3 regions of the Aquamicrobium terrae genome follow, and region 2 is predicted to be linked to each of the others. Evidence: predicted binding sites of a transcription regulator. Region 2 holds the regulator's gene; each other region holds the start of a gene.
The links. Region 2 encodes PhoB, which activates phosphate uptake and scavenging genes when phosphate is short. Its sites were predicted from a motif close to TGTCATNNANCTGTCAT; they were not measured.
Positions count from the first base shown of each region.

Region 1: a site for PhoB is predicted at 3,032-3,048, ahead of ACVCNR_RS02065 (LTA synthase family protein). Genes of this name have one in related genera too.
Region 3: a site for PhoB is predicted at 1,359-1,375, ahead of ACVCNR_RS08625 (esterase-like activity of phytase family protein). Genes of this name have one in related genera too.

Region 1 covers NZ_JBRKLZ010000001.1:381,712-387,493, forward strand. The annotation lists gene ACVCNR_RS02045 (glycerophosphodiester phosphodiesterase) at 1-722, shown strand, start outside; gene ACVCNR_RS02050 (GNAT family N-acetyltransferase) at 769-2,007, shown strand; gene ACVCNR_RS02055 (DMT family transporter) at 1,976-2,305, opposite strand; gene ACVCNR_RS02060 (HIT domain-containing protein) at 2,382-2,804, shown strand; gene ACVCNR_RS02065 (LTA synthase family protein) at 3,182-4,993, shown strand; gene rpmG (50S ribosomal protein L33) at 5,129-5,296, shown strand; gene ACVCNR_RS02075 (BLUF domain-containing protein) at 5,428-5,751, shown strand.
Region 2 covers NZ_JBRKLZ010000001.1:1,445,614-1,451,395, reverse strand. The annotation lists gene pstA (phosphate ABC transporter permease PstA) at 1-54, shown strand, start outside; gene pstB (phosphate ABC transporter ATP-binding protein PstB) at 73-894, shown strand; gene phoU (phosphate signaling complex protein PhoU) at 929-1,636, shown strand; gene phoB (phosphate regulon transcriptional regulator PhoB) at 1,657-2,346, shown strand; gene ACVCNR_RS07355 (ROK family protein) at 2,325-3,578, opposite strand; gene xylF (D-xylose ABC transporter substrate-binding protein) at 3,812-4,852, shown strand; gene ACVCNR_RS07345 (sugar ABC transporter permease) at 5,178-5,782, shown strand, end outside.
Region 3 covers NZ_JBRKLZ010000001.1:1,705,148-1,710,929, reverse strand. The annotation lists gene ACVCNR_RS08625 (esterase-like activity of phytase family protein) at 1-1,286, opposite strand, end outside; gene ACVCNR_RS08620 (DUF1013 domain-containing protein) at 1,520-2,215, shown strand; gene ACVCNR_RS08615 (DUF6691 family protein) at 2,276-2,686, opposite strand; gene ACVCNR_RS08610 (YeeE/YedE family protein) at 2,686-3,114, opposite strand; gene ACVCNR_RS08605 (ArsR/SmtB family transcription factor) at 3,128-3,472, opposite strand; gene ACVCNR_RS08600 (MBL fold metallo-hydrolase) at 3,469-4,350, opposite strand; gene ACVCNR_RS08595 (hormone-sensitive lipase) at 4,485-5,315, opposite strand; gene ACVCNR_RS08590 (hypothetical protein) at 5,390-5,533, opposite strand; gene ACVCNR_RS08585 (AMP-binding protein) at 5,574-5,782, shown strand, end outside.

The DNA.
Region 1 (5,782 bases), 1.1 Mb from region 2:
CCGACCTCTCCTGGCTCACCGCCCGTCCGATCGCCCATCGCGGCCTGCACGACCTCAACAACAGGCGCTGGGAGAATACGCTTTCGGCGTTTTCGGCAGCCGCCGATCGCGGCTACGCCATCGAGTGCGACGTGCATCTCACCGCCGACGGCGTTCCCGTGGTCTTCCACGACCATGACCTGAGACGGCTGGCGGGAGAGGACGGGTTCGTCTGGCAGCGCACCGCTGCCGAAATGGCGGCACTGCGGATCGGCGGCACCGACGATCATGCGCCGACCCTGGACGAGTTGCTCGATCTGACCGCAGGGCGCGTGCCGCTGGTGATCGAACTGAAGGGCACGCCGGGCCGGGACGGCGGGCTTGTCGAAGCGGTCGGGGAACGCCTGAAACGCTACCAGGGCGAAGCGGCGATCATGTCCTTCGATCATTGGCTGATCCGCGATTTCAGCCGCCATGCCCCGGGCATCCCAGGCGGGCTTACCGCCTGCGGGCGCCGCGAGCACGAGATCGAAGCGCATTTCACCATGCTGGCGCACGACATCGCATTCGTGTCCTATGCCGCCGGCGACCTGCCCAACCGCTTTATCTCCTTCGTGCGCGGAAAGCTCGCCATGCCGGTCATCACATGGACGATCCGCGACCAGCCGGCCGTCGACCTTACCTTCAAATATGCCGACCAGATGACATTCGAAGGATTCGAACCTCCGTTGGCGGTCGCCTGACCCGTTGCGGGCTTGCACCTGCCTGCCGGCGGCTTAAGTAAACCGCATGGATCAGGGCGACGATCAGGCGACAAGCAGGGTGACGGAGCATGCGGTTCGCATCACCACCAGCATGGGCGCCTTCACGCAGCAGGAATGGGACAGGCTGCAAGGTGTCCAAAGGAAATCAGGAAATTCATACAACCCGTTCGTTTCGTTTGCATTCTTGAGCGCGCTGGAGGAGTCCGGCTGTGTCGGCGGGCACAGCGGCTGGCAGCCGCATCATCTGCGCCTCGAAACCTCCGGCGGAGACCTGCTCGGCGCCTTGCCGTGCTATGCCAAGTCGCACAGCCAGGGCGAATATGTGTTCGACCACGGCTGGGCCGATGCCTTCGAGCGCGCCGGCGGGCGCTATTATCCCAAGCTGCAATGCGCGGTGCCGTTCACCCCTGCCACCGGCCCTCGCCTGCTGGTGGCCGAAGGCCATGATCCCCTGTCCGTCAAGGCCGGGCTTGCCGAGGCGCTCAGGATCGTCACCGACAGGCTGGGCGTGTCCTCGGCCCATGTTTCCTTCCTGCCCGAAGAAGACGTCGACGTGCTGGAAGCCGCCGGTTACCTGCACCGCACCGACCAGCAGTTCCACTTTTTCAACGACGGCTTTGCCAGCTACGACGATTTCCTTGCCACGCTGGCTTCACGCAAGCGCAAGGCCCTGAAGCGGGAACGGCGCGAAGCGCTGGGCAACGGCATCACCATCGACTGGCTGACGGGCAGCGACCTGACCGAGCGGGTCTGGGACGACTTCTTCGCCTTCTACATGGATACCGGCGGGCGCAAATGGGGCCGGCCCTATCTCACCCGCCGGTTCTTTTCGCTGATCGGCGAGCGCATGCCCCAGGATATCCTGCTGGTGATGGCGAAACGCCACGGGCGCTACATCGCCGGGGCCATCAACTTCATCGGCTCGGACACGCTCTATGGCCGCAACTGGGGCTGCGTCGAGGACCATCCCTTCCTGCATTTCGAGGTCTGCTACCATCAGGCCATCGACTTCGCCATCGCCAACAAGCTCAAGGTGGTCGAGGCGGGCGCCCAGGGCGAGCACAAGCTGGCGCGCGGCTATCGCCCCGTCACCACCCATTCCGCGCACTACATCGCCCATCCCGCCTTCCGGCGCGCGGTGGCGGACTATCTTCGTCAGGAACGGCGCGACGTAGCCAGGATGAACGAATATCTGGCCGGACATACGCCCTTCCGCAAGGACGAAGTGCCGCTCAATGAACGAGCGTCTTCGAAAACAGATTGATGATCACCACGCCGGTGAGGATCAGGGCCATGCCGGCCAGCGCCGGCAGGTCCAGCATCTGCCGGAACCACACCCAGCCGATGGTGGTGATGAAGATGATGCCGGCGCCGCTCCAGATGGCGTAGACGATGCCGACCGGCATGGTGCGCAGGGGCAGCGCCAGGAAAAAGAAGGCGCATGCATAGCCGACGACGGTGACCAGCGAAGGGACAAGGCGCGTGAATCCTTGCGTTTCCTTCAGCGCGGTTGTCGCGACCACCTCGAACATGATCGCCACGAGCAGGTAAATATAGTTCAGGAGCACTGCCACTCACCCTTGATTCGCACGCCGGTGCGAGATGATTATGCCCCCGAGCAGAGGACGAGAAACAAGCATGGCCTACGACACCACTAATATTTTCGCCAGACTTCTGCGCGACGAAATTCCGTCTTATCGCGTCTATGAAGACGAACATACGGTTGCGATCATGGATGTGATGCCGCAGGGCATCGGCCACACGCTGGTGCTGCCCAAGGCCCCGTCGCGCAACCTGTACGATGCCGACCCTGAATCGCTCGGCGTTCTCTTCAAGACCGTGCAGAAGGTGGCGAAGGCGGTGAAGAAGGCGTTCGCCGCGGACGGTGTCGTCGTCTCGCAGTTCAACGAGCCTGCGGCCGGGCAGACCGTCTTCCACCTGCACGTCCACGTCATTCCGCGCTTCGACGGCGTGCCCCTGAACAAGCACAGCGGCGAGATGGAAAAGGCCGAGGTCCTGGCGGCCAATGCCGAGAGGATCAAGGCCGCGCTGGCCGAGTAGGCCAAAGCCTTCTCACCGCGATCAACACCGAGGCCGGGCCATCGTTCGCCGATGGTCCGGCCTCGGCAGTTCAGGAACTGTTTGGCGCCCCGGCGGCGACGCCGGAACACCCGCAAAACCCGCATCCCCATGCCCTGCAAGGGATCACGTATCGTTAAAACGGAACACGATTCTTTCGCCGGCTCTTCCCAATTTCGCCACACGCCATAGCTTTTCGTGACATATGCATGACAGTTGCATGACAGTGGCGTTTACCGGGGAATTGTGAGTTGGCGAACGGCAGACCAGATTTTGTTGAAAAGGCACCGCCAGCAGGTGGAAAAACCGCCCGCAGGGGTCGTGCCGTCCTGTTTTCGAGCTTCCGCCATGCGCTGTTCATGGTTCTGGCTTCGGCCCTGCTGGTATTTGCCATAGAATGCGTATTCCGCGGCGATTTCGCCAGCGCCATCACCTTCTTCGCCCAGCCCTACAAGCCCGGCTGGACGACGGTGCTCGTCTTCGCCCTCATTTTGCTCGGGCTGGACGCGCTGCTGGGGCGCGCCTGGCTGGGATTGCTCATTGTCGCGCCGCTCACCCTGACGCTGGCCTTCGTCGGCTACCAGAAGTCGCTCTATCTTGGCGACCCGCTCTACCCGACGGATTTCCTGTACGCCCGCCAGATCTTCGAGCTGATGCCGCTGCTGTTGCGCGAGCGGCCGTGGACGGGCGCCGGGATGGCACTCGGCATCGTCATGGCCCTCACTCTCTTCATGTACGCTTGGCGCTTCGTGCAGCGCCGGGTGTCGCGGATGAGCTACAAGGGACGCGCGGCGCGGCTCGTGCTGGCGCTACCCGCCCTCGCCTTCTTCGTCTCGCTGATGGACTATGCGACGTTTTCCTGGACTCGCGACCGCCTCCAGATCATCCCGATGATGTGGGACCAGAAGGAGAACTACGCCAGCAACGGCTTCACGCTCGCCTTCGCCCTCAACGTACCGATGGCGCATGTCGCGGCGCCGAATGGCTATTCGGACAAGGCGATCGATGCCATGCCGAAGCCCGCCGTCGATTCCGCCCTGCCGGACGAGCGCCCCGACATCATCATGGTGATGAGCGAATCGTTCTGGGATGCGGGCAAGCTCCCCGGCGTCACCATCTCACCGGACCCGATCCCCTCGACCCGCGCGCTCCAGTCCGGCGAAATGTTCTCGCCCGAGTTCGGCGGGATGACCGCCAATGTCGAGTTCGAGGCGCTGACCGGCTTCTCCAACGCCTTCCTGCCCGCCGGCAGCATTCCCTACCAGCAATATGTGCGCAAGCCGCTGCCTTCGATGGCGACCTTCCTGCGTTCCGAGGGCTACCAGACGCTTGCCATCCATCCCGGCACGGAATGGTTCTGGAACCGGTCCAATGTCTACAAGGCCTTCGGCTTTGACGAATTCCGCTCGGAAAAGACCATGGCAAGCAACGCCAAGCGCGGGCTGCTGATTTCCGACGAGGCGATGACCGACGAGATCATCGCGTCAGCCGATGCGGCCGAGAACCCGCTGTTCCTGTTCGCCGTCAGCCTGCAGAATCACGGCCCCTACGAGCCGAACCGCTACGGCAACGCCACCCACAGCGTGAACGCCCTGACCAGCGACTGGGCGCGCTCCTCCCTCCAGAGTTTCGCCGAGGGCATGGCCGATTCGGACCGCGAACTGCAGCGCCTGATCGACTGGGCCAGCAAGCGCGAGCGGCCGACCGTCATCGCCTTCTTCGGCGACCATCTGCCGCCGCTCGGCCCCGTCTATGTCGAGACCGGCTTCCTCAAGACGAACGTAGCGCCGCGCAGGGACACGCCGGAGAACATGCGCCTGCATCGCACGACACCGCTGGTCGTATGGTCGAATCGTTCGGGCCAGGCGAAGGACCTCGGCGCGGTAAGCCCCGCCTTCCTGCCGCTGCATGTCTTCAAGACCGCTGGCATCAGCCATCCCTACTACACCGGCTTCCTCAGTGACCTGCGCCAGCAGTACAGCGTCGTCGAACGTTCCCTGCTGCTCAGCGCAAACGGCGAGCCGACCCTGGACTGGGCCCGGCAGAAGGAAATCGACCCGGCTATCCGCGATTTCCGCTACCTCCAGTACGACATGATGTTCGGCAAGCATCACGGCGCGCCGGCCTTCTTCCCCGAAACCATCGGCGATCTGGTCGCACATACGAGTTGAGGCGGAACCGACCGAAAGGCGAGCGGAGACTTGACATTCCGGGCACATTCATTATGTGTCGCGCCAAGTTTCCGCTTCCGGGCGCCGCCCCGTGCTGTTGCGGCTTAACCCCAGGAACATAAACGGACGAAAATCATGGCAAAAGCCGCGAACATCAAGATCAAGCTCCTTTCGACCGCCGACACCGGTTTCTTCTACGTGACGAGCAAGAACAGCCGCACGAAGACGGACAAGCTGTCCTTCCGCAAGTACGACCCGGTCGTGAAGAAGCATGTCGAGTTCAAGGAAACGAAGATCAAGTAATCTTCGTCCCCTGATCTGCAAAAAGGCCGCCCATCGGGCGGCATTTTTGTTTGTGCCGTTAGGGTCTGGTGACTTTCGTCGGCGTTTGAGGGAGACTGCCTCCGGCGTCCCCGACCATAAGGCCTGCCCGCATGCTCATCCGCCTAGCCTACACCTCCACCTTCAAGCCGCACATCACCGAAGCGGACATAGGCGAACTCACCGAAAAGGCGGCGGATTTCAACAAAAGGAACCACATAACCGGTATTCTTGCCGTGGAGGGCGAGCGCGTCTGCCAGATTCTGGAAGGTCCGAAGGAAGCCGTCGAAAAGCTGTTCGAGTCCATCCAGCGCGACCAGCGTCATTTCGGCGTGGTCGAACTCGACGTCGCCCCCATCGACAAGCCGCGCTTCGAGGCCTGGGGCATGGTGCGCCGGCCGATGGTCGACATCGTCACCCTGGCCTTCTCGCTTTAAAGGAAACGATCCTGCCGCTTGGCAGCCCTGA
Region 2 (5,782 bases):
GCGATGAACCTGGCCGCAATTCTGCTGCGCCGGCGCTTCGAACGGCGCTGGTAGATCAAGGAAACAACACCCGTGAACATCATGAGCGAAGCAAGCATCGAAACCGCAGTGAACGACAGGACGGCCGCCGCCCCGGAAACCGTCAAGATGCGGGGCGAGAAGGTCGGCGTCTTCTACGGCGACAAGCAGGCGCTGTTCGACGTGGACCTTCTGGTGCGCCAGAACCAGGTGACGGCGCTGATCGGCCCGTCCGGCTGCGGCAAGTCCACCTTCCTGCGCTGCCTCAACCGCATGAACGACACCATCGACAACGCCCGCGTGGTCGGCAGGATCACGCTGGACGGCGAGGACATCTACGATCGCAACATCGACGTGGTCGAGCTGCGCTCGCGCGTCGGCATGGTGTTCCAGAAGCCGAACCCGTTCCCGAAGTCGATCTACGAGAACGTGGCCTACGGGCCGCGCATCCACGGCCTTGCCCGCAGCAAGACCGAACTGGACGCCATCGTAGAATCGAGCCTCAAGCGGGCCGGCCTGTTCAACGAGGTGAAGGACCGGCTGCACGAGCCGGGCACCGGCCTGTCGGGCGGCCAGCAGCAGCGCCTGTGCATCGCGCGCGCCATCGCCGTGTCGCCGGAGGTGATCCTGATGGACGAGCCGTGCTCGGCGCTCGACCCGATCGCCACGGCGCGCGTCGAGGAGCTGATCGACGAGCTGCGCGAGAACTACACCATCGTCATCGTCACCCACTCCATGCAGCAGGCGGCGCGCGTCTCGCAGCGCACGGCCATGTTCCATCTCGGCAATCTGGTCGAGGAGGGGCCGACGGAGAAGATGTTCACCAACCCCGACGACAAGCGCACGCAGGACTACATCACCGGCCGTTTCGGCTGAGTGCGCTGGCGTTCCAACAGATGAGGATTGGATGATGGGTGCCCATACGGTGACCGCCTTCGACGACGATCTGCAGGAGATCGAAAGGCTGGTGCGGGACATGGTCAGTCTGGCGCGGTCGATGGTCGACGAGGCGACGCAGAGCCTGATCGTTCCCGATACGGCGCTGGCGCAGCGCGTCGTTTCCGAGGATGCCGTCATGGACAGCTTGCAGCGCACCCTGGACGACCGCGCCATCACGCTGATCGCCAAGCGCCAGCCGATGGCGCAGGACCTGCGCGCCGTGGTCGGCGCCATCCGCATGGCCGGCGATCTGGAGCGGATCGGCGACCTCGCCAAGAACATCGCCAAGCGGGTCGATGCCGTGGGCAAGTCGGCGATGCCGCGCGGCCTCGCCCGCTCCATCGAGGACATGGCCGAACTGGTGCTGGAGCAGGTGCAGGGCGTGATCGACCAGTATGGCGCGCGCAACCCTGAGGAACTGGTGCGGCTGCGCGACGAGGACGAACTGATCGACGTCAAATACACGTCGGTGTTCCGCGAATTGCTGACCTATATGATGGAGGATGCGCGCAACATCACCGCCTGCACGCATCTGCTGTTCTGCGCCAAGAATCTGGAACGGATCGGCGACCATGTGACCAATATCGCCGAAAATGCCTATTATGTGCTGACCGGCGAGCAATTGCCGGCGCATCGGCCGAAGCAGGACGAGACCGGCGTGCCAGTGCCGGCGGCCTGAGTGTTTCGAGGAGACGAGGCATGATCGCACCCCGCATCATGGTGGTCGAGGATGAGGAGCCGCTGGGCGTGCTCCTGCGCTACAATCTCGAGGCCGAGGGCTATCAGGTCGAGATCGTCACGCGCGGCGACGAGGCCGAGTTGCGGTTGCAGGAAAACGTGCCCGATCTTCTGGTGCTCGACTGGATGGTGCCGGCGATCTCCGGCATCGAACTGTGCCGGCGGCTGCGCATGCGCGAGCAGACCGAGCGCCTGCCGATCATCATGCTGACGGCGCGCGGCGAGGAGAGCGACCGGGTGCGCGGCCTCTCGACCGGGGCCGACGACTATCTGGTCAAGCCGTTCTCCATGCCCGAGCTGGTGGCGCGGGTGAAGGCGCTGCTGCGCCGGGCCAAGCCCGAGGTGCTGTCCTCGGTGCTCAAGGTCGGCGACATCGTGCTCGACCGCGAGCAGCACCGCGTCTACCGCAAGAAGAGCGAGATCAAGCTCGGCCCCACCGAATTCCGCCTGCTGGAATTCATGATGCAGCATCCCGGCCGGGTGTTCTCGCGCGGGCAACTGCTCGACAATGTCTGGGGCGAGACGATCTATATCGACGAGCGCACGGTGGACGTGCATGTCGGGCGGCTGCGCAAGGCCGTCAACACCGGTCGCATGCCGGATGTCATCCGCACCGTGCGCGGTTCGGGCTACGCCATCAGGGAAGACTGAGACGAGTCGGCGCCTTCCGTGCCCGACCTGCCCGAGGCGAAGATCTGGTGGTCGACATGGGTCAGCGCCCGCATGGCGCAGCCTTCGCGCAGCAGGGCGATCTGGTCGGGCTCGATGCTGAAGCTGATCGAGCCCGAATGATGGCCGCCGGCGGTCCTGGCGATCGCCTCGCGCAGCGCCGGCTCGATCAGGTCGAAGGCGGCCGCGTTCAGTCCGACCAGCGCCACGGGGGCGGGGTCGATGAGGGCGAACAGGCTGCCGAGACCGAAGCCCAGCGCCTCGCCGGCGATGCGGAAGGCCTGGCGCTCGGGCCCGTCCTGCGCGCGGGCGGCGTCGGCCAGCGCCCGCATTTCCGCCTCGTCTATGTCGCCGCGCGGCTCCTCGCTCTCGTCGTGGCCGCTGGCGTTGCGCCAGATGGCGTAGCTGCCGGCATAGGCCTCGATGCAGCCGCGCCGGCCGCAGCGGCAGAGCGCCCCGTCGGGGCGGTGGACCATATGGCCGAACTCGACGCCGGACGAATGGGTGCCGGTGAACATCGCCCCCTTCAGCACCAGCCCCATGCCGATGCCGTGCGACAGCAGGATGGCGATGAAGTCGTCGCGATAGCGTTGGGGGTCGCGCCAGCGCAACGCCTCGGCCATCATGTTGGAGTCGTTCTCCACCGTCACCGGCACGGAGAACTCGGCTTCGAGCAGGTCGGTGAAGGGGATGTCGGTGTGCGGCGTGATCGGGGACCACAGCATGGAACGGCCCTGCGCGTCGGTGATGCCCTGTATGGCCAGCACGATGCGCAGCACCGGCCGGCCCTCGCGCGCCTTGTGTTCGAGCCGGCGGCGGAGCATGGCCACGCATTCGGCGATCAGTTCGTCGCGGGGGAGGGCGCGCGTGTCGAGGCGGCGCTGCTCCTCCTCCAAAAGGTTGCCGGCATAGTCGAGGCTGACGGCCGCCAGGCTGTTCAGCGACAGCATCAGCGTGACGACGCATGCCGCCAGGGGATGGAGCGCAAGCCCGACCTGCGGCCGGCCGCGCTTGAGGGCAGGCGGCTCCTGCCGCGTTTCCAGCAATATGCCCTCGGCGATCAGGTCGGACGAAATGGCCGAGATGGTGGAATGGCTGAGCCCGGTGATGGCGGCGATCTCGGTGCGCGAGACCTGTCCGCCGCGCCGTGCGGCAGCGATCACCATGGCGCGGTTGCGCCGGCGCAGATCGTCGTGCCGCATTCCAACGGTCATGGCCTTCGAACTCCTCCCGTCCTGCTTGCCGCCCATAGCAGGCAGCCAAGTGTGTCAGAAGCGCCGGGTGCTGTCATTATTTAATTCGAGTTTCGAAATAAATAGCCCGACGGCGACGAAATCCGTTGACACCGTCCCGTCCTTGCGCCACACTTTTTTCGAGGCTCGAAAAAAGTCTCCAGTCGGCTTAACGGGTCAGATCAGTGGCGCCCGCTGGGCGCAGGGAGGAAATCATGAGGAAATTCACGGCCGCCATTCTGGCAGGGGCCGCCTTGTCGCTGACGCTTGTCGCCACCGCGCAGGCCAAGGACAAGGTCATCGGCGTTTCCTGGTCGAACTTCCAGGAAGAGCGTTGGAAGACCGATGAGGCGGCGATGAAGGCCGCCATCGAAGCCGCCGGCGACAAGTATATTTCGGCCGACGCGCAGTCGTCGGCCTCCAAGCAGCTCACCGATGTCGAAAGCCTGATCAGCCAAGGCGCCAATGCGCTCATCATCCTGGCGCAGGACGCCTCGGCCATCGGCCCGGCTGTGCAGAAGGCGCTCGACGAGGGCATCCCGGTGGTCGGCTATGACCGCCTGATCGAGAACAAGGACGTCTTCTACCTCACCTTCGACAACAAGGAAGTCGGCCGCTTGCAGGCCAGCGAGGTGTTCAAGCTGAAGCCCGAGGGCAACTACGTCTTCATCAAGGGCTCGGGCGCCGATCCGAACGCCGATTTCCTGTTCTCCGGCCAGATGGAAGTGCTGAAGGAGGCCATCGATTCCGGCAAGATCAAGAATGTCGGCGAGGCCTATACGGACGGCTGGCTGCCGGCCAACGCCCAGAAGAACATGGAGCAGTTCCTGACCGCCAACGACAACAATGTCGATGCGGTGGTGGCCTCCAATGACGGCACCGCCGGTGGCGCCATCGCCGCGCTTCAGGCGCAGGGCCTTGCCGGCTCGGTGCCGGTTTCGGGCCAGGACGGCGACCATGCCGCGCTGAACCGCATCGCGCTCGGCACCCAGACCGTGTCGGTGTGGAAGGACGCGCGCGAGCTTGGCAAGAACGCGGCGCAGATCGCCAGCGAACTGGCCGACGGCAAGGCGATGACCGACATCGCCAATGTGCAGGACTTCACCACGCCGGGCGGCAACACCGTCAAGTCGGTGTTCCTGACGCCGGTCGCGATCACCAAGGACAATCTCAACGTCGTCATCGATGCCGGCTGGATCACCAAGGATGCGGTCTGCACCGGCGTCGCGGCGGGCAGTGTCGCTGCCTGCGACTGAGCCGTTCCGGTTTCGGAAGCGCCGGGATTCCGGCGCTTCCGCCCTGAATGCGGCCATCTGCCGTGGCGTGCCCGGCATGAAATCCTCGAACTTCGAAACCGATGAGAGAAGCCGGGCGCCTTGCCGATCCGGCTTGCAAAACCGCTATGCACTTTTGCTGGAATTGCCCTGGATCGCCGTGCGTCCATCCGGACGCACAAAGGACGATCCAAATTATTGATAGAGCATCGGAATCACCGAAAACCGGATTCCACTTTTCGGTCCGATGCTCTAGCATGACCGTGCGGCGCATTTGGCGGCCTGTCCTGGCCGGCGGGAGGAACCCATGAACGATGCGACCTCAGCGACGACGGCCGACCGGGCGCGGGAGGCTGATCTCGGCCTGCTCGGCCGCTTCCTCAAGGCGACGGAACTCGACACCCGCATGCTGGGCATGCTCGGCGCGCTGGTGCTCATCTGGATCGTGCTGCATTTTCTTTCCGGCGGCCTGTTCCTGACGCCGCGCAACCTGTGGAACCTGTCGGTGCAGACCTCCTCGGTGGCGATCATGGCCACCGGCATGGTGCTGGTCATCGTGCTGCGCAACATCGACCTGTCGGTGGGCTCGATGGAGGGCATCGTCGGCATGATCATGGGCGTCCTGCAGGCGCAGATCCTCATCCGGGTGATGGGATTTCCGCTCGGCGATCCATGGATATGGGTGATCGCGCTTGCCTGCGGCATCCTCGCGGGCCTGCTCATCGGCGCGTTCCAGGGTTTCATCATCGCCTATCTCGAGGTCCCTGCCTTCATCGTCACGCTCGGCGGGCTGCTGATCTGGCGCGGCGCCGCCTGGTGGGTCACCAGCGGCCAGACGGTGGCGCCGCTCGACGCCACCTTCCAGCTCATGGGCGGCGGGCCGATGGGCTCGATCGGGGCCGGCTGGAGCTG
Region 3 (5,782 bases), 260 kb from region 2:
TCGGCGCGCTCGAAGATCATGACATGCGAGCGGGCGCCGCCGTCCTCGACCAGGTCGGTCTCGTTGGCGGTGACGAAGAGGTTGCGGGCCGGCAGCGCCAGCAGACCCTCGGGGCCGATGCCCGATGGCAGGGCCTGGAGGAATTTCGGCTCCGCGCCGGTATCCTCGTAGACGCCGACCAGCGAGGCGCGCTCGGCGCCGACGAAGACCAGTTTCTGCTCGCCATAGCCATAGGTGCCGACCTCCATGCCTTCGGGCTCGATGCCCTTCTTGTTGCGGTGCTCGGGATAGTGGCCGAGCCGTGCCGCGATATGCTCGAAGCCGGCGCCGGATTCATGGAGCACTTCGCCGGCCTTGGAGAAGATGGTGAAGCCGCGCGAACCGCCCTTGTAGTCGCCCTCATTGGCAATGACGAGGCGGTCGTTGTCGAGCCACTTGACCGCATCGGGCTCGCGCAGCGCGTTCTCGACCTTGCCGGTGAAGGAAAGCCTGCCGTCCTTCTTCGTATCGACGTTTTCGAGCGTCACCGCTCCGGCCGAGAAGTGCGAGACGACCGCGCCGGTCTCGGCATTGACGATGGCGATGTGATTGTTCTCCTGCAGGGTCACTGCGATCTCGCCGGCCTCGTTGAAGTCGACGAATTCGGGTTCGGCGTCCTCGGGCGCGATCTCGGCAAGGCCGGTCAGCTCGACGGTGCGGATGGCGCCGCAATCGGGCATGCCGGCCTTCAGCGATATGATCTTCAGGTTGCCGGACGGCATTTGCGGGATTGCGCCGTCGTTCAGCTCCTCGTCGCGCTCGTTCTCGATGGCGACGGCGAGGAAGCGGCCGTCCTTGCTCAGCGCCACGGAGTCCGGCTGGCCGCCGAGATCGCAGGACGTCTCGACCGCCTTCGAGGCGATGTCGATGACCGACAAGTTGCCCGACGGCTCCTGCTTGCTTTTCGAGGTGTTGACGCCGGCCAGCACTTTTGCGCCGACCATCACGACCGAGGTCGGCTCGCCGTCGATCTTGACGATGCCGCCGGCCTTCGGCGCTTTCGGGTCGCTGATGTCGACGAAGCCGACGGCGCCCAGCGGGCTGTCGGAATAGACGAGCGTGTTGCCGTCTTCGGTGGCGGTGATGATTTCGGACGAGGTGGGCGTTGCCGGATCGGCGCCTTCGGGCAGGTTGGACGCGACCGGGAAGGTGGCGATCCGGTTGAAGACCTGGTCGGCGTGAGCCGGCAGCGATACGGAAGCGGCGAGTGCGGCCATTGCCGCGACAAGTGACGAGCGGGTGCGCATGGGACCTCTTTCCCTTCTGAGAAGATGCGTATTCCCTTTGTGCCACCGGTATTTCAGTGCGATGACGCTTCCACGACACTTGCATGACGATGCGCCGGCGGCGGTTTTCGCGCCGGATTTTCTTGCCCTCGGGCGCGAACGCGGTTATAGGGGCACGGATTTTCCCTTTTTCGGTGGCTTGTAAAACCACCGCCCGCGTAACGGGACGCGGGCGAACGAGAGGATTTTATTCGATGGCAAACACGCTTCTCATGCCGAAGGCGACGGCCGTCTGGCTGGTCGACAACACCGCGCTGTCCTTCGACCAGATCGCCCAGTTCTGCGGTCTGCACCCGCTCGAGGTGAAGGCGATCGCGGACGGCGAGTCGGCGCAGGGCATCAAGGGCATGGACCCGGTGATCACCGGCCAGCTCAGCCGCGAGGAGATCGCGCGCGGCGAGAAGGACCCGAACCATCGCCTGAAGCTTTCCGAGCCGAAGGTGCGGGTGCCGGAGACCAAGCGCAAGGGCCCGCGCTACACGCCGCTGTCCAAGCGCCAGGACCGCCCCAACGCCATCCTGTGGCTGGTGCGCAACCATCCCGAACTCAAGGATGCGCAGATTTCGCGTCTGGTCGGCACCACCAAGTCGACCATCGAGCAGATCCGCAACCGCAGCCACTGGAACTCGGCCAATCTGGTGCCGATGGACCCGGTGACGCTGGGCCTGACCTCGCAGATCGACCTCGACATCGAGGTGCAGCGCGCCTCGCGCAACCGTGAGCAACTGCCGCCGACCGGCGACACGCTGCTGCCGGCCTCGCTCACCGAGCGCCTGGACCCGCAGGCCGAAGCGCCGCGCGACGAGGATGCGGAGCTCGACGCCGATGCCGTCTTCGCCAAGCTCTCGGCGCTTAAGGGCGCCGACAAGGACGAAGACGACGAGGAATAGATCTCGCTCCCTATCCAACAAGAAGCGCGGGCCCCGACCCGCGCTTTTTTGTTTGTCGTTTCAGCGGCGGATGAGCCGCGTGGCGGCGATGCCGCAGGCCATAGCGGCCACGAAGATCAGGGCGGCGGGCTCGCCGAGCCCCAATGCCGGGATCGAGCCGCCGGGGCAGAAGCCGGCAATGCCCCAGCCGATGCCGAACAGGCCGGCGCCTGCCAAAAGCGGCAGGTCGATGTCCCTGCGCGCCGGCAGATGGAAACGCGCGTCGAGCAGCGGCGCCGGTCGCTTCAGCACCAGCCGGTAGCCGATGGCGGTGACGGCCAGCGCGCCGCCCATGACGAAGGCGAGCGACGGGTCCCAGCTTCCGGCGACATCGAAGAAGTTCAGCACCTTGGCCGGGTTGATCATGCCGGAAAGCGCGATGCCGGTGCCGAAGACGAGGCCGATCAGCAGCGCGACCAGGACGCGGGCCATCATATGCCTCCCAGAAGGTGACGCACGACATAGACGGTGATGCCGGTCGCGGCCATGAAGGTCAGCGTGGCGGCGATGGAGCGCGCCGACAGCCGCGCCATCCCGCACACGCCATGGCCGGAGGTGCAGCCGGAACCGAGGGTGACGCCGACGCCGACGAGCAACCCGCCGCCGATCAGCCACGGCGTTCCGGCCGGGCTGTCGAAGGGGATCGTGTAACCGGACAAGGCGATGAGGAGGGCAGGGGCGGCAACCGCGCCGACAAGGAAGGCGGCGCGCCAGCCCCAGTCGGCGGCCGGCGGCGGGAGGATGCCGCCGACGATGCCGGAAATGCCGGCGATGCGCCCGTGCAGGGCCATGAGCAGCACCGCTGCCAGGCCGATCAGCGCGCCGCCGGCGAGCGACAGGAAAGGCGTGAATTCGGTCATCTGCGCGGCTTTCTCACTGCGGCTGCGGGCACGGAACCTGGCAGAACAGGGCGTGCATGGTGTGGATGAAGGGCGCGATGCGCTGGTCGGCCAGCCGGTAGAATACCTGCTTGCCTTCCTTGCGGCTGACGATCAGCTCCGCCTCGCGCAGTTCGGCAAGCTGCTGCGACAGGCCCGGCTGGCGGATGCCGAGAAGGTCCTCCAGTTCGCGCACCGAGCGCTCGCCGTCGACCAGCGCGCAGCACACCAGCAGCCGGTCCGGGTTGGACAGCTTCTTGAGGAAGGCCGATGCCTCGTCGACATGGGCCTTGAGGTTGGCGGCCTCGCAGGACAGGGTTCCGGCAGCGGTCACGATCATCCCCATGGTGCGCCTTTCAGGAGGTCGAGCGGTATCTTGAGATAACGCGTTCCGTTGGCCTCCGGCTCGGGCAGGCGGCCGCCATTGGTGTTCACCTGCAAGGATTGCAGGATCAGCTTGGGCATCGGCAAGGTGGCGTCGCGCGCCTGGCGGGCGGCGACATAGTCGGCCTCGGTGAGATATTTCGACATGTGGGTGTTCTTCGCCTTTTGCTCGGCCACGGTCGATTCCCACAGCGGTTCGCGCCCGCCCGGCTGATAGTCGTGACCGGTGAAGATGCGGGTGTCGTCGGGCAGGGCAAGGATTGCCTGGATCGATGTCCACAGCGCCGAGGCGCTGCCGCCGGGAAAATCGGCGCGGGCGGTGCCGCTGTCGGGCATGAACAGCGTGTCGTGGACGAAGGCGGCATCGCCGATGACATAGGTGATCGAGGCCAGCGTGTGGCCGGGCGAGAACATGACGCGGGCCGGGATGGAACCCACCATGAAGGTGTCGCCGTCGGCGAACAGCCGGTCCCATTGCGAGCCGTCGGCGGGGAAATCGGGCCAGTTGTAGAAGCCTTTCCAGAGCTTCTGCACCTCGACGATCTTCTCGCCGATGGCGGTCGGCGCCCCGGTCTTCTGCCTGAGGTAGTGGGCGGCGGAGAAATGGTCGGCATGGGGATGGGTGTCGAGGATCCATTCGACGGCCAGCCCCCTCTCGCGGACGAAATCGAGGATGCGGTCGGCATTGGTGGAGGCGGTCTGGCCGGACTTCTCGTCGAAGTCGTAGACCGGGTCGATGATGGCGCATTTGCCGGTCGCCGGATCTGCCACGACATATTGCACCGACCATGTGCGCGGATCGAAGAAGGCGGTAACATCCGGCTTGTTGCTCATGCAGCGATTCCTCTGGCTTGCCGGTTGCTTGACCGGATCACATCTTGAAATCTGCATAAATACGATTGCAAAAAAATGCAATCGTTATTTCGCAAAAGAAGAGCCAGAGAGAGTGAGCCCGGAAAATGCGGCGGTCAGTCGCCAAGCAGGGTCCGGGTCAAGGCATGGTCCGGATCGGCGAGGCCGTCGATGACGTTGAAGTGATGCCGGTCGGGCTCGGCCACGGCGGCGGTGCGCGCGCCGAGGCCGGTCCAGATGTTGGCCAGCAGGGCGTTCTGGCGCAGGAACTCGGCCCGCTCGGCCCCGCCCACCCAGCAGGTGAGGCGGATGCCTTCGCGGGGCCGCAGCAGGGCCGGGCTCTCGGCCAGCGCCTCGCTTTCGTCGATGTGGAGCGTCTCGTTCATGCCGGTGCGCATCAGCGGCCGCAGATCGTGCACGCCGGAGATCGACACGACATGGCGGATGCGGGCCCGTAACGGCTCGGGCAGCGGCGCGCCGGCGCTTGCCATGCGCGATACCAAATGGCCGCCGGCGGAATGGCCGGTGAGCCGCAGCGGGCCGTCGATCTCGCCGGCTGCGAAGGCGATGGCGGACGCGATTTCGCGCACGATGCCGCCGATGCGAATGTCGGGGCAGAGCGTGTAGGAGGGCATGGCCACCGCATGGCCATGCGCGACCGGCCCCGCCGCCAGATGCGACCAATAGCTCTTGTCGAGCCCCATCCAGTAGCCGCCATGCACGAACACCACCAGCCCGCGCGGGGCGCTGTCGGGCAGGAACAGGTCGAGCCGGTTGCGGGGCGCCTCGCCATAGGCGAGGTCGAGCCTCGCCCGGCCCTGTGCCGCCAGCGCCTCGCGAAAGCTGCGCGCCGGCTCCACCCAGGCGGCCGGCCAGCGCTCGCCGCCCGCTATATGGGCGCCGTTGGTGTAGGCGTCGCTCCAGTCCTCGATATGGCGGCTCAGCATGCGTGTCTCCCCGGTCCGTTCGCTGTCGGCACAGCAAGCCGCGTCTGGCGGCTCGAAGTCAATTCCCAAGGCGATCAGCGTAGCGAAGAAACTTTAGGCTTGAAATAGTTTTCGGCCGGTGTCATTTTTTCTCCTGCGACCATGTCGTTGAACCCTTTCGGGAAACGCGCGTTGGGCTGGGAGAGGAACCGGCCCGGGAGCGCGGCGGTTTCCGCCATTACGGGTTCCGGTAGATGTCGCAGGGAGGATATCACGCTTATGCTTGGGCCTACGGCACATATCGACACCTTTACCCGTGACAACCTTCCGCCGCCGGAGCAGTGGCCGGAGTTCCTGCTCGACGGGTTCCGGTATCCAGAATATCTCAATGCCGGCTCCGAACTGACCGACCGCATGGTCGAGCAGGGTTTCGGCGACCATACCGCGCTGATCGGCAACGGGCGGCAGCGCACCTACAAGGAATTGTC